Regions from separate parts of the Bradyrhizobium sp. ORS 111 genome, predicted to be linked through region 1. Evidence: predicted binding sites of a transcription regulator. Region 1 holds the regulator's gene; each other region holds the start of a gene.
The links. Region 1 encodes LexA, which represses DNA repair genes until DNA is damaged. Its sites were predicted from a motif close to TGTTCNNNNTGTGTTCNG; they were not measured.
Positions count from the first base shown of each region.

Region 2: the regulator LexA is predicted to act here: its motif matches at 1,530-1,547, upstream of recA (recombinase RecA).
Region 3: the regulator LexA is predicted to act here: its motif matches at 1,839-1,856, upstream of P6U30_RS00880 (YifB family Mg chelatase-like AAA ATPase).

Region 1 is NZ_CP120701.1:3,865,580-3,869,937, reverse strand. It holds gene P6U30_RS18040 (HAD family hydrolase) at 1-479, shown strand, start outside; gene glp (gephyrin-like molybdotransferase Glp) at 508-1,719, shown strand; gene lexA (transcriptional repressor LexA) at 1,943-2,647, shown strand; gene P6U30_RS18025 (hypothetical protein) at 2,948-3,376, shown strand; gene P6U30_RS18020 (hypothetical protein) at 3,523-3,753, shown strand; gene P6U30_RS18015 (ComEC/Rec2 family competence protein) at 3,750-4,358, opposite strand, start outside.
Region 2 is NZ_CP120701.1:3,070,547-3,074,904, reverse strand. It holds gene P6U30_RS14035 (hypothetical protein) at 1-243, opposite strand, end outside; gene recA (recombinase RecA) at 344-1,429, opposite strand; gene P6U30_RS14025 (hypothetical protein) at 2,412-2,621, shown strand; gene P6U30_RS14020 (hypothetical protein) at 2,765-2,995, opposite strand; gene P6U30_RS14015 (hypothetical protein) at 3,092-3,376, opposite strand; gene P6U30_RS14010 (peptidylprolyl isomerase) at 3,463-3,594, opposite strand; gene P6U30_RS14005 (amidase) at 3,761-4,358, shown strand, end outside.
Region 3 is NZ_CP120701.1:191,204-195,561, forward strand. It holds gene P6U30_RS00875 (TonB-dependent siderophore receptor) at 1-1,205, opposite strand, end outside; gene P6U30_RS00880 (YifB family Mg chelatase-like AAA ATPase) at 1,907-3,445, shown strand; gene P6U30_RS00885 (hypothetical protein) at 3,566-4,033, shown strand; gene P6U30_RS00890 (response regulator) at 4,169-4,358, shown strand, end outside.

The DNA.
Region 1 (4,358 bases):
TCGACGACAGCTTCAAGCACCACGAGATCGGCAAGGTCGACGACGCAACGTTTTTCGCGAACCTGCGCCGGTCACTCGGCATCGACCTGACCGATGCGCAGTTCCTCGAGGGCTGGAATGCGATCTTCACCGGCGAAATGCCGGGGATCGCGCCGCTGCTGGCGACGGCCGCGCGGCGGCTGCCGCTCTATGCCTTCTCCAACACCAACCCGGCCCATGTCGCGCATTTCTCGGTCGCCTATGCCGACGTGCTCAGCCATTTCCGCGACGTGTTCCTGTCGTCGGCGATCGGCCTTCGAAAACCGGACGCCGAGGCCTACGATCATGTGGTAAAAGCGATCGGCGTGCCGGCGTCGCGGATCCTGTTCTTCGACGATACGGCGGCCAATATCGAGGGCGCGCGGGCGCGCGGCCTTCGTGCCATCCACGTGACATCGACGGATGACGTGGCAAGGGCACTCGCCGCACTTGGAATATGAAGACCTTGAGATTTGAGGAGCCCTGCCCGTGGCCCTGATGCCGGTTGCCGATGCCCTGTCTGCCGTTCTCGCCGGCGCCGAGCCGCTGCCGGAAGAGACGGTCGCGCTCGATGCCGCCTATCACCGCACGCTGGCACGCGATGTCGCCGCGCGGCGCACGCAGCCGCCGCAGCCGATGTCGGCGATGGACGGCTATGCGGTGCGCGCGGCCGCTGCGTCCGACCTGTCGGCTAGGCTGCGGGTGATCGGCGAAGTCGCGGCCGGGCGGCCGTTCGAGCGCACGGTCGGCGTGGGCGAAGCGGTACGGATCTTCACCGGCGGCGTGATCCCCGACGGCGCTGACGCCGTCATCATCCAGGAAGATACCAGGACTGACGGCGACCACATCACGATCACCGAGGCCGCCGCGAAGGGACGGCACATCCGCCTCGCGGGCGTCGACTTCCGCGAGGGCGATGTGCTCCTTGCGGCCGGCAGCCGCCTCTCCGACCGCGCGCTGTCGCTCGCCGCGGCCATGAACTATCCGGAACTCGCCGTGCGCCGCCGGCCGAAGGTCGCGGTGCTGGCAACCGGCGACGAGCTGGTGATGCCGGGCTGCAGCCCCGGCCCCGGCCAGATCGTCTATTCCAACGGCTACGCGCTGCGGGCGCTGGCCCGCGCCGAGGGCGCAGAGACCGTCGATCTCGGGATCGCTGCCGACACGGTGGCGGCCACCACCTCCGGTATCCGCCGGGCACGGGAGGCGGACGCCGACATCCTGATCACCACCGGCGGCGCCTCCGTCGGCGACCATGATCTCGTCAAGCAGTCGCTGGAGGCCGAGGGCGTCCAGATGGCGTTCTGGCGGATCGCGATGCGGCCGGGCAAGCCAATGATGCACGGCCGATTGGGAACGATGCGGGTGATCGGCCTGCCCGGAAATCCGGTGTCGTCCTATGTCTGCGCCTTCCTGTTTCTGGTGCCGTTGATTCGGGCCCTCAGCGGCCGAAACGTGATTCATCATGTCCGCAAGAGCGCCCTGCTCGGCCATGACCTCGCCGCCAACGATCAGCGCGAGGACTATCTCCGGGCCCGCCTCGAGGAGCGTGGCGACGGCACGTTGATCGCAACACCCGTCAGCCAGCAGGACAGCTCGCTGCTGGGAAATCTCGCTGCGGCACGGGCACTTGTGATCCGTCCGCCGTTCGCACCCGCGGCCGTCCAAGGCGAGGCGTGCGAGATTCTGACACTGCCCGAATGAGACGTTGCCGCCGCGCCGATCAGGCACTGTCGGCTGCATTCACCGGAAATTAAGTGGTTGCGGAACACATATCGAACATATAGTGTCCGTTCATGATTTGTTTCGAGTACTGGTGTCCACGAATGGGAGCGCACTGAGGAGTGTCAGAAGTTTTCGCGCTCCCGATCAGGCTCCCTGAAGGTCTCGGAATCGAACGACGCTATCAACCGGGGGAATACTCGAGATGCTCACGCGCAAACAGTACGAACTTCTGCGTTTCATCAATGAACGTCTGAAAGAGGCCGGCGTCCCGCCCTCCTTCGACGAGATGAAGGATGCGCTCGACCTGCGCTCGAAGTCCGGTATCCACCGCCTCATTACAGCGCTGGAAGAGCGCGGCTTCATCCGCCGCCTGCCGAACCGCGCCCGCGCCATCGAGGTGATCAAGCTTCCCGAGCTGTCGGCCGGCGGCAGCAACGGCCGCCGCGGCTTCACCCCGAGCGTGATCGAGGGCACGCTCGGCAAGCGCAGCAGCACGCCGCCGATCGCCGAGGATGATGGCAACCGTCCGGTCGCCGTCCCCGTGATGGGCCGGATTGCGGCCGGTACGCCGATTGAGGCACTGCAGACGCGCAGCCATACCATCAGCGTGCCACCGGACATGCTCGGCGCCGGCGAGCATTATGCCCTGGAGGTGCGTGGCGACTCCATGGTCGACGCCGGCATCCTCGACGGCGATATGGCGCTGATCCAGCGCAACGACACCGCCAATACCGGCGACATTGTGGTGGCGCTGATCGACGAGGAGGAAGCGACGCTAAAGCGTTTCCGGCGCCGCGGCGCATCGATCGCGCTCGAGCCGGCCAACACCGCCTATGAAGTGCGCATCCTGCCGCCAAACCGCGTGCGAATCCAGGGCAAGCTGATCGGGCTCTATCGCAAATACTGACCGCGCCCCTGGTCCAGGCGCGACCGCGTGCAGCGCGTCGTGCGTATGTGCAGTCGCACATCCATTGCGAGGGAACGAGCAGCGCGCAACGCCGTTGCTTCATGGACTGCGCTGCGTGAGTGCCTCCGGCGCGTCCTGATACCACCGGGACGGTGTAGCGTGTTTGTGATCGGAGGCTCGCGCGGCCAGTCGTACAATCGCCCAGAAACGGGAAGAACCTCGTTTGCTGTCGTCCACTCTGGTAGAGGCCCACGCCTCAGGAGAGGCACGGGTCGCTATCTCGAAATGAGGAGCCATCCGATGTGTGACTATAGTCTGCACGCCGTGGCATCGCGCCCCGCCATTGTCGGAGAGACGCTGATCACCACGACATTCCGCGGCACGTCAACCCGCGGCTTTGCTTCGGAGAGCGATCCGACTGTCGCGGTCTGCATGCTGCCCGGCACCGAGCTCGCGTTCGTCGAGAACGTCCGCTACGACAGCCGCTGGATCTGGACCAAGACAATCGGCTTCCGCGTCGGCGTGTTCAACGAAGTCGAGCCCGACGTGCCCGATCGTCATCATGATGCGGTCGAATTCCCCGACGGCAGCCACGTGCTGGTGACCCAGCTCGTCGAAGGACAACGCGTCACCGTGCTGCAGCTACCTGCCCTCCACCCGCCCGTCGTCGAGAAGCCGAAGGCGGTCGAGCGGCGGCCCTCTGCATTCGCGTCGCTGTTTTTGGGTTGAGCGCATCATGGCCGCTGGATGAATTGTCCGGCGGCGGTGACCTAAGCGATTTCGAGCGACCCCGGACTTAAGGCTCCGGGGCGCATCGGGGATTTGCGTTAGACCGCGCCTTGGCGCATCATCGGACACGGACAAGGACGTGCTCGGTGGTCGACAAGGTCACATGGCAAAGGGCTGGACGCGTCACGGAGCCGGGCCGCTACATGTTCCGGTTCGGCTGGCTGACGGTGACGGCCGACGACCTGAAGGTCTGGCAGCAATTTCCCGAAGCGACGTTCACCCTCGTCAGAAAGCCAAACGCGAACCCGGACTCGGACGAGTACCATCTCGGCGCCTTTGACCTGCCGACCACCACTCCTCTGCCCGATCAGCCTTAGTCGTCGCCTTGCAGATCAGCCTCTGCCGGGGTCGCGTCGACCGCCGGGCGCGGCGCGCGGCCGGGTACGCGCAGCGTGGCCTCGTCCTCGGTATCGCCGGGAACCGCCGGCGACCACGGCCGGTCGATCCCGCCGGGCCTGACCGCATCGACGGCAAAGCCGCCGCCGGTGCGGCGCAGCATCAGGGCGCCGTGGCGCCGCAGCCGCTCGGCATCGATCACGGAGGCCGCGCAGCCCTGCGGCACCGGACGGGCCGTCAGAATCAGCGCCGCCCGCTCGCAATCGTCGACCAGCGCCTCGGGCCGCATCGCCAACGAAACCAGCATGCCTCCGGTCCCCTCAGCCACGCAGCCGCTCTCGTCGCAGGAGACCCCGTCCGCGAGCGAGGGATCGGCGGCCGTCCGCGCATCGGCATCCGCCGCCAGCCATTCCTTCACCAGAAAGGCATCCTTGCCGCTTCGCATCAGATGCAGCCGCCCGTCGCCGCCGCGGACCGCGACATTGCGGCCGTCGGCGGAGACCAGGACGTCCGGCTGCGGCACCCGCAGCGCCCAGATCAGCGCCACCGCAAGCAGGGCCGCGCCCGACCAGCGCAGCGGCGTCCG
Region 2 (4,358 bases), 800 kb from region 1:
AAACTCGATCAATGCGAGATCCCGACGCGACTTGGCTTCCTGAGGCCACCGGCCCCGCAGGCTCCAGTGCGACCAATGTTCGACCGGATCCTGGTCCGAGCGCAATCCGAAGTAGACCTCAAGCTCTTTCGGTGACGGCAGCGGCCCGCCAACGAACCGAAAGAAAGATATAATGCCGACCTCGGCAAGCCCCGAACGAATGAGGCTGCTGCCGGACGAACTGGTCATGATCAAGCGCTTCATCGGCCATTCACTCAGCACAAAACGAAACGGGCACCGAAGACGTCGGCAACTCAACGTCCTCAGCGCCCGCTTGCAGCGAAATCATTCCAGTCTTTGCCGCTTACTCTCCCGGCTCTTCGCCGTCGGCGTCGCGCTCGGGCGTGCCGGCGAGGATCTGCTCGGCGATCAGGCCGGAGTTCTGACGGATTGCGGTTTCGATCTTGGCGGTGATGTCCGGGTTGGAGCGCAGGAAGGCCTTGGCGTTCTCGCGTCCTTGCCCGAGCCGCTGGCTGTCATAGGAGAACCAGGCGCCGGATTTCTCGACGAGGCCGGCCTTGACGCCGAGGTCGAGGATCTCGCCCATCTTGGAGACGCCCTCGCCGTACATGATGTCGAACTCGACCTGCTTGAAGGGCGGCGCCAGCTTGTTCTTCACCACCTTGACGCGGGTGGTGTTGCCGACGACCTCGTCGCGCTCCTTGATCGCGCCAATGCGGCGGATGTCGAGGCGGACCGAGGCGTAAAACTTCAGCGCATTGCCGCCCGTGGTGGTCTCGGGCGAGCCGTACATCACACCGATCTTCATGCGGATCTGGTTGATGAAGATCACCATGGTATTGGACTTGTTGATCGAGGCGGTGAGCTTGCGCAGCGCCTGGCTCATCAGACGGGCCTGCAGGCCCGGCAGCGCATCGCCCATCTCGCCCTCGAGCTCGGCCTTCGGCACCAGGGCCGCGACTGAATCGATCACCAGCACGTCGACCGCACCGGAGCGTACCAACGTGTCGGCGATCTCCAGCGCCTGCTCACCGGTGTCCGGCTGCGAGATCAGGAGCTCGTCGATGTTGACGCCAAGCTTGCGCGCATAGACCGGATCGAGCGCGTGTTCGGCGTCGATGAAGGCGCAGATGCCGCCCTTCTTCTGGCCTTCCGCTACCGTATGCAGCGCCAGCGTGGTCTTGCCCGATGATTCCGGCCCGTAGATCTCGACGATGCGGCCCTTCGGCAAACCGCCCACGCCGAGCGCGATATCGAGCCCGAGCGACCCAGACGACACCGTCTCGACATCCATCGAGCGGTCGTTCTTGCCGAGCTTCATCACCGAGCCCTTGCCGAACTGGCGCTCGATCTGGGAGAGCGCGGCTGAGAGGGCCTTGGACTTGTCCATGGAGGATCCTTCGACGATACGCAGTGCAGTGGCGGACATTTGGGATGTGCTCCTTATGGCGGGGATTCGCTAGCGGGACAAACGGGCGACGAGATCAGACAGAACGCGTTGTTGATGGTTTCGTACCACGTTTGTTCTATGTTCGCAATATGTTCTTTCCGGTGCGCGGGTGCAGGCCCGTTCTAGCTGCGGCGGCCGAGGCGATTCTGCCAATGGTCTTAATTGCTTAGACTGCGATCTCAGTAGGACTACCGAGATATCAATGCGGGTTCCAGGCAGACTAATTTTTATGTGGCGAAAAGCGTCCGCATCGCGCCCGGCAGCCGAGCCGCCTGGGATCAACGGTTCGAATGGACAAAAGAGTAAGGGCTGCTTCCGTAGTTCTCCGGCCGTGAACAAGGTTCCAAGACCGACCTGAACATTCGGCGAGCATGTGAAGGCCGCGACCGGGCCCTTCGACCCCCGCAATCATACGGAGTCCAAACACATGAACCTTTATAGCGGTTCGTACAGACCCATGTGGGCCAGGATTTTGCAGCAACCTTCCTGGGGCTAGAGCCGACGCCGCTCGCATGCATTTCAAGCGGGCGGCGTTGCGTTTCGCGAGGCGCGCAGTTGTCCCGGCGCATGTGGCGGCGGCACAAAGCTCCCACACCGCGGGCAGCGCATCAGCCGGCAGGAGGACGACATCGCGGCCCGTTGTTCTCCCAGGAAGAAAGTTTCTTGCCACAAATCGGGCCTGCCTTCCATTATTTGAATGAGACGTTTAGGGGAGCTATTCGCCCCTCCTCGGACCTCTGATCGAAGCACCTGAACCGTATTTGCACGTACTACCTTGGTACTCTCCTGAGTGCCGAAAAAAGTCCGTAGCCTTCGGGCGAGCGCGCCGGTTCCGTCGATCTTCCTCCGCAACAAGAAACCAAATACGACTTGGGGACGACATCTCACTGCCGCTTAAAGAGCTTTGTTTATTGATACAACTTTTAGTTTATCACGCCTTCGATTTCCGCAGAGCTCATCAATGATCCACAAGGGCATCGAATTCAGCGTCACCGAGGTCGCGGCCGGCGTCTGGACATGGCGATTCCAGCTCGGCGACCGGATCTTCACCGGCAGGACCGAGACAAATCTGGACTTATTGGCGATCCGCCGCGTGCAGTTGCGGATTGATCGCGAGCTGAAGAAGGCCGGGCAGGATCAGCCGCCGCGCGGACGCGACAATGCGGATTGAACCATGATTGTCACGGCATCTTCGGAGCTAGCGATCCAGGGCGCCCGCACATTTTCGATTCTCGGTGAATCGCTGCCGAAGCTGCAGATTCCTGTCTCGACGCGTGTTCGCACCAACCGGCGTCCACATCGCTTGAGAACGTCCTAGTCCGCGCTCGCAAGCCGCCGCATCGTGAACTCGATGTCGCCACCGGGCAGTTCACGCCAGCTTTCGACGGCGCTCATATAGGCGGCCTTCGGGTAGCGCGCGAGGAAGTCGCGCGCCCGCAACCGAGCCTCATCGCGTGGCAGGGTGAAGGTCTCGCGCACATAGCCGTCATGCGCCTTCCGCCGTTCGGCCATTCGGCTGGCGAGATCGCGCGGGCGAAAAGCCATCGTCGTAACTCCGAACCATCTAACGACCCTCCCAATATAAGGACGGCGCCGATGGAATCCGAGTCCGCGAGACGATTGCGGTAGAGGGGTCGTAGGCTACTGGCTGCGCTGCGCCGCGCTGCCGGTCTTGGCCTTCGGCTTGGCGGGATGGGCGGCCGCCTTGGGTGCATCGCTGCGCACCGCACCCCACGGATCGGATGACGTCTTGGCGTCTGGAATCTTGCTGAGCGAGTCCCTGTAGGCCTTCTCGTTGACCGCGTCCTGGTCCTTCTCTTCCTGGGTCTTGCTCTTGAGCTCAGGCATCAGGTTGATGTTCGGCATCTGCGCATAGGCCGGCGCCGACAGCAGCACCGCGACCGCAACCGCGCACAAAACTCGCATAAGAACGCTCCCTCGCATTGTCGCCAGCGGTATATCACCGCGAAAAAGGCGCCGCCAAGCGCGCCTGCGGCGGACCTCTCACGAGCTTAGAGATTGTCCGACTTGCAGGATTTCGGTGACTGCGCCCAGTCATCCCAGATCGGTCCGCACTTGGTGCAGCCGTTAAGCGCAAGCCCGATCGCAATCACGCTGCCAAGCATCACCAATCTGCGGAACATGAGCGGCCCCATCCCCTGACGGCAGCAATAGGCCTCAAAACTGGGGCATTTTCAAGCCACGGGACGTCGCGCCCTGCCCTGCGCCGCCGCCACACCGGACGGACGGTTTGACCCAGCGCACGCTCAATTTACAGTGCGAAACAAAGTAGAATAAGGAATCGACAGCATGACTTTGGCGATGAGCTGGGACGAATGGGCGCAGCACGACGGAACGGCGCTCGCGGCCTGCGTCAGGACAGGCGCGCTGTCGCCCCGCGAATTGGCCGCCCAGGCTGCCGCCGCCGTCGCCAAGGTCGATCCCGCGCTCAACGGCGTGGTCGAGCTGTTCGAGGACGCGATCGCCGATCCCGCGCGCGACGGCACCGATCTCGATGGCCCGTTCGCCGGCCTGCCCTTCCTGATGAAGGATCTCGGCCCGACGCTGAAGGGCCGCCTGCAGGAAATGGGCTCGCTGATGATGCGCGGCAATCGCGCCACAGAGGACACCTTCCTGACGTCGAAGCTGCGCGAGGCCGGCCTCAACCTGATCGGCCGCACCACCACGCCGGAGTTCGGCGTGTGCAGCTCGGCCGAGAACCCCGCGGTCTATGTCACGCGCAATCCCTGGAACACCGATTACACCACCTGCGGCTCGTCGGCCGGCAGCGCGGCGATGGTCGCCGCCGGCGCCGTCCCGATCGCGCATGCGACCGACGGCGGCGGATCGATCCGGATTCCGGCCGGCGTGAACGGCAATATCGGCCTGAAGGTCTCGCGCGGCGTGT
Region 3 (4,358 bases), 3.7 Mb from region 1:
AACGACAGCCGTCCGAGCTTGATCTGGTCCTGCAGATACAGACCCGCCTGCGACTGCTTGATGCCGGTGTCGTCGTATGGACCGTTGTTGGTCCAGCTATTGGTGTAGACGGGCGCGAAGACGTTGATCTTGCCGGTGCTGAAGCTGGAGGCCATGTCGCGGAACGACGTGTTGCGATAGTCGATGCCGAACAGCGTCGTGTGACTCAGGATGCCGGTGACGAACTTGCCTTGAAGCTGGTTGTCGACCGCGAAGGAATTGATCGTCGATGCGCCACCGGCGCCGCCGCGCGACAGCAGGCCGGCGGCTTCGTCGGCGGCCGAGGCATAGCCGGTGCCGTAGAAGCTCTTCTGCTCGTTGTGCATCCACGAATAGCGCAGGTTCTGGCGGAAGGTCAGCGCGTCGTTGATGTCGTGCGACAGCATGTAGCCGGCGGAAGATTGCTCGGTATCGAACTGGTTGAAGCCGGGCTCGCCCACGAAACGCGTATTCGGAATGAAGCGGCCGTTATTAGCCCATACGGTGCCGGACGGCGGCAAGAACTGCAGGCCCCAGCCTGTCCGCTCCTTCTGGTAGTTCGCCAGGAAGGTGATGGTGGTGTCGTCGTTCGGCTTGACCGTGACGGCCGGCGCGACGAAGACGCGGCTGTCCTTGGTGTAGTCGACCTGAGTCTCGCCGTCGCGCGCGACGCCGGTCAGGCGCCACAACACCGTACCTTCCTTGTTGGCGGGGCCGCCGACGTCGAATTCGCCCTGGTAGCGATTGAAGCTGCCGCCGGACAGCGACACCTCACCGAACTCGCGTGCGGTCGGAAGCTTGCTCACATAGTTGAGGATGCCGCCGGTGCCGCTGCCGCCGAACATCGCGGAGGATGGTCCCTTCAACACTTCGAGGCGCTCGGCGCCGTAAGGATCGAGCCCGAGGAAGTGCACGTAGTTGCTGCTGGGCAGCCGCAAGCCGTCGAGATAAAGGCCGGGCATCGTCAAGTCGAAGCCGCGAATCTGCAAGCCGCCGAAGCGGGTGTCCGAGCCGCCGTTGACGTCTCCGCTGACTCCGGCGGTGTAGCGCAATGCGGCGCCCACCGACTCCGCGCCCTGGTTCCTGATCTGATCTGTCGTGACGACCGAGATCGATTGCGGCGTTTCGAGCAGCGGCGTGTCGGTCTTGGTCGCAGTCGCCGAACGCGTGGCAACGAAACCGACCACCGGACCGCCGGCGCGCTCTCCCGCGCCAGACCCGGCAACGGACGCAGGCGAGTTCGTCTCGCGCAGTGGCTGCGGTGCGCGATTGGGACGGCTCGCGCGCGCGGCCGCCGCGCGACGGCTGGGCTTTGCAGCGGTCGTGTTCGTGCGCGTCTGAGGCGCATCCACTGTCACCGGCGGCAATGCCGATTGCGCATCGGCTTCTTCGATCGCCGCGCCGGTTACAAACGCGGCGGCGGTGCATAGACCGATCGTTCGCAAGACTGGATGTTGACGAATGGAATGCGAAACGAGTCTGTCGATCACGCGAAGGCGCCCCTGATGTCAGTCCGGATGTGGATTTGTGATCCGGCTCTACAGCGGGGAGCGCGAGAGTACAGATGTCGGTCGTTGGAATAGGTCGAGACTGCGCGGCGCCAAACGTGGTGATTGCTGAAACAGAAGGGAAATCGGCGACGCGCTGCGACAATGTGCCCGCGACGCGGCGGACGTTGTGGAGCGGCTCCTGCGGACCTTCGTCGATGCGATCGATGGTCAGGGTCACGCGTCGTTTGCATGACGATGCCGACACCATGGCTCCGATCCAGAGTTGGTGTGACGGCGATGCATGGGACACCGGGCAGCAAACACTCCAGTCGTTCCCGTAATGTTCTTGCACTTGGCGCCGGGTTCCGCTACCTTCGATTGCGGAAGATAGGGGCAGTATGGTCCAACGCGTTTCTACCGTCGCTTTTGAGGGGATCGAGGCCCGCGCGGTCGACGTGCAGGTGCAGGTCGCACCCGGCCTGCCGGCGTTTGCGATCGTCGGTCTGCCCGACAAGGCGGTCTCGGAGGCCCGCGAGAGGGTGCGCTCGGCGCTGATCGCCTCGGGCCTGGCGCTGCCGGCGCGCCGCATCACCGTCAACCTCGCGCCGGCCGACCTGCCCAAGGAAGGCAGCCACTACGATCTGCCGATCGCGCTCGGGCTGATGGCCGCGATCGGGGCGATCCCGCCGGACGCCCTCAACGGCTTTACCGTGCTTGGCGAACTCGGGCTCGATGGATCGATCGCGCCGGTCGCGGGTGTGCTGCCCGCCGCCATCGGCGCCAATTCGCGCGATGAGGGGCTGATCTGCCCGGCGGCGTGCGGCTCGGAGGCCGCATGGGCGAGCCCGGACATCCAGATCATCGCGGCGAACTCGCTGATCCAGATCGCCAATCATTTCAAGGGCACGCAGCTTCTGTCGCGCCCCCAGCCGAAAGTGCACGAGCGCGAGGAAGCGCTGCTCGACCTGCGGGATATCAAGGGCCAGGAGAGCGCCAAACGCGCGCTCGAGATTGCGGCCGCCGGCGGGCATCACCTGTTGATGATGGGCTCGCCGGGCGCCGGCAAGTCGATGCTGGCGGCACGGCTGCCCTCGATTCTGCCGCCGCTGTCACCGTCGGAGCTGCTTGAAGTCTCGATGATCGCCTCGGTCGCGGGCGAGATCCGCGACGGTGCGTTGACGGCGCGGCGTCCGTTCCGCAGTCCGCATCATTCTGCGAGCATGGCTGCGCTGACCGGCGGCGGCATGCGCGCAAAGCCCGGCGAGATCTCGCTCGCGCATCAGGGCGTGCTGTTCCTCGACGAGCTGCCGGAGTTTGATCCGCGGGTGCTGGATTCGCTGCGCCAGCCGCTGGAAAACGGCGAGGTCGCGGTGAGCAGAGCCAATCATCGCGTCACCTATCCAGCGCGGTTCATGCTGGTGGCGGCAATGAACCCGTGCCGTTGCGGCCATGCCTATGAGCCAGGCTATTCCTGCAAGCGCGGCCGACTCGACCGCTGCACCGCGGACTACCAGATGCGGATCTCCGGTCCGCTGATGGATCGCATCGATCTGCGGATCGAGGTGCCGGCCGTGACCGCAGCGGATCTGATCCTGCCGCCGCCATCCGAAGGATCGGCCGAGGTTGCCGCACGCGTCGCGGCCGCACGCGACATCCAGCGCGCACGCTACGCCGCGGCCGGCATGCCGCACGTGCGCACCAATGCGGAGGCGCCGAGCTCGCTGCTCGATATCATCGCGCAGCCTGACGCACACGGGCAGAAGCTGTTGCGGGAGGCGGCCGACAACATGCACCTCACGGCGCGAGGCTATCACCGCGTGTTGCGGGTGGCGCGCACGCTGGCCGACCTCGACGGCGCCGAGACGATCGGCCGCCTGCATCTCGCCGAAGCACTGTCCTACCGGGCGCTCGCCGACGATCTGCGCCGCGCCGCCTGAGCTGTCCCGTTTCGCGCCGGACACCGCTCCGCGTCAACGCGGTGGTAACGAGTTTTATTTACGCTCCGCAAACCATAAGTCCCCGCAACCTGCGGGAGCTCCGGTCGAGCGAGTAGCGTCATGTTGCGTTTCAAGGTTCTGGCCTCGGTGGTCCCCCTGGCCGCGGCCGCAGTGTTTGCCCGCGCCGAGATCTTGCCTGGCTCTCGGCCCTGCATCGAAGTCGGCAGCGCCGCGCTGCAGATCGCTTCGATCCCCTGGCTGGCCCAGCTTCACGTCAGCTTCACCGACGATCCCCGCCTTGCCACCGTCAGGGTCCGGATCGCCGACAGTGCCGAGAATGCCGATTTCACCGTGATCGACGACGTCGACGACAGCGAAGCCGGCGCCTGCGCGAGCAGCGCCATGCCGCAGTTGATCGCGATTTCCAGCGATCCGTCGCCAAGCGATCCAGTCATCTATCTTGCGCATGACGGCCCGTCCGACTATCGCGTCTTCGTGCAGTCGAAGACCTTCTCGGCGCGCGACGCCGCAGCGTTGATCGTCAGCGCGCGCGGCAGCCACCGCAGCCTCGAGGCGGCGTCGCTCTGATCTGGCGCGCCCCGAATTAACCCTTCGCTAACCCTGTTCTCGGGGCGGCAAGAAACCCTCGGCGGCCTCAAGCACTTTGCAACGTCGCCGGACGCATCGTGCCCGACGGATCAAGCTATCTCAGGGCCACCGTTGATGGGGCGTTTCCTCAGGATCAAGTTGCGCCTGCGTCGTTTCCTGCGACGCCATTCCTGGATCACGTTGATCGTCCGCTCGTTTATGATTTTCTCCGCGGCGTTCGGCGGCGCCTTTGGATTCATCACCGGCATTCTTTCGGATAAGAGCTACGATCCGCACCTGTTCGCCATCGGCGTCAGCTTCCTGT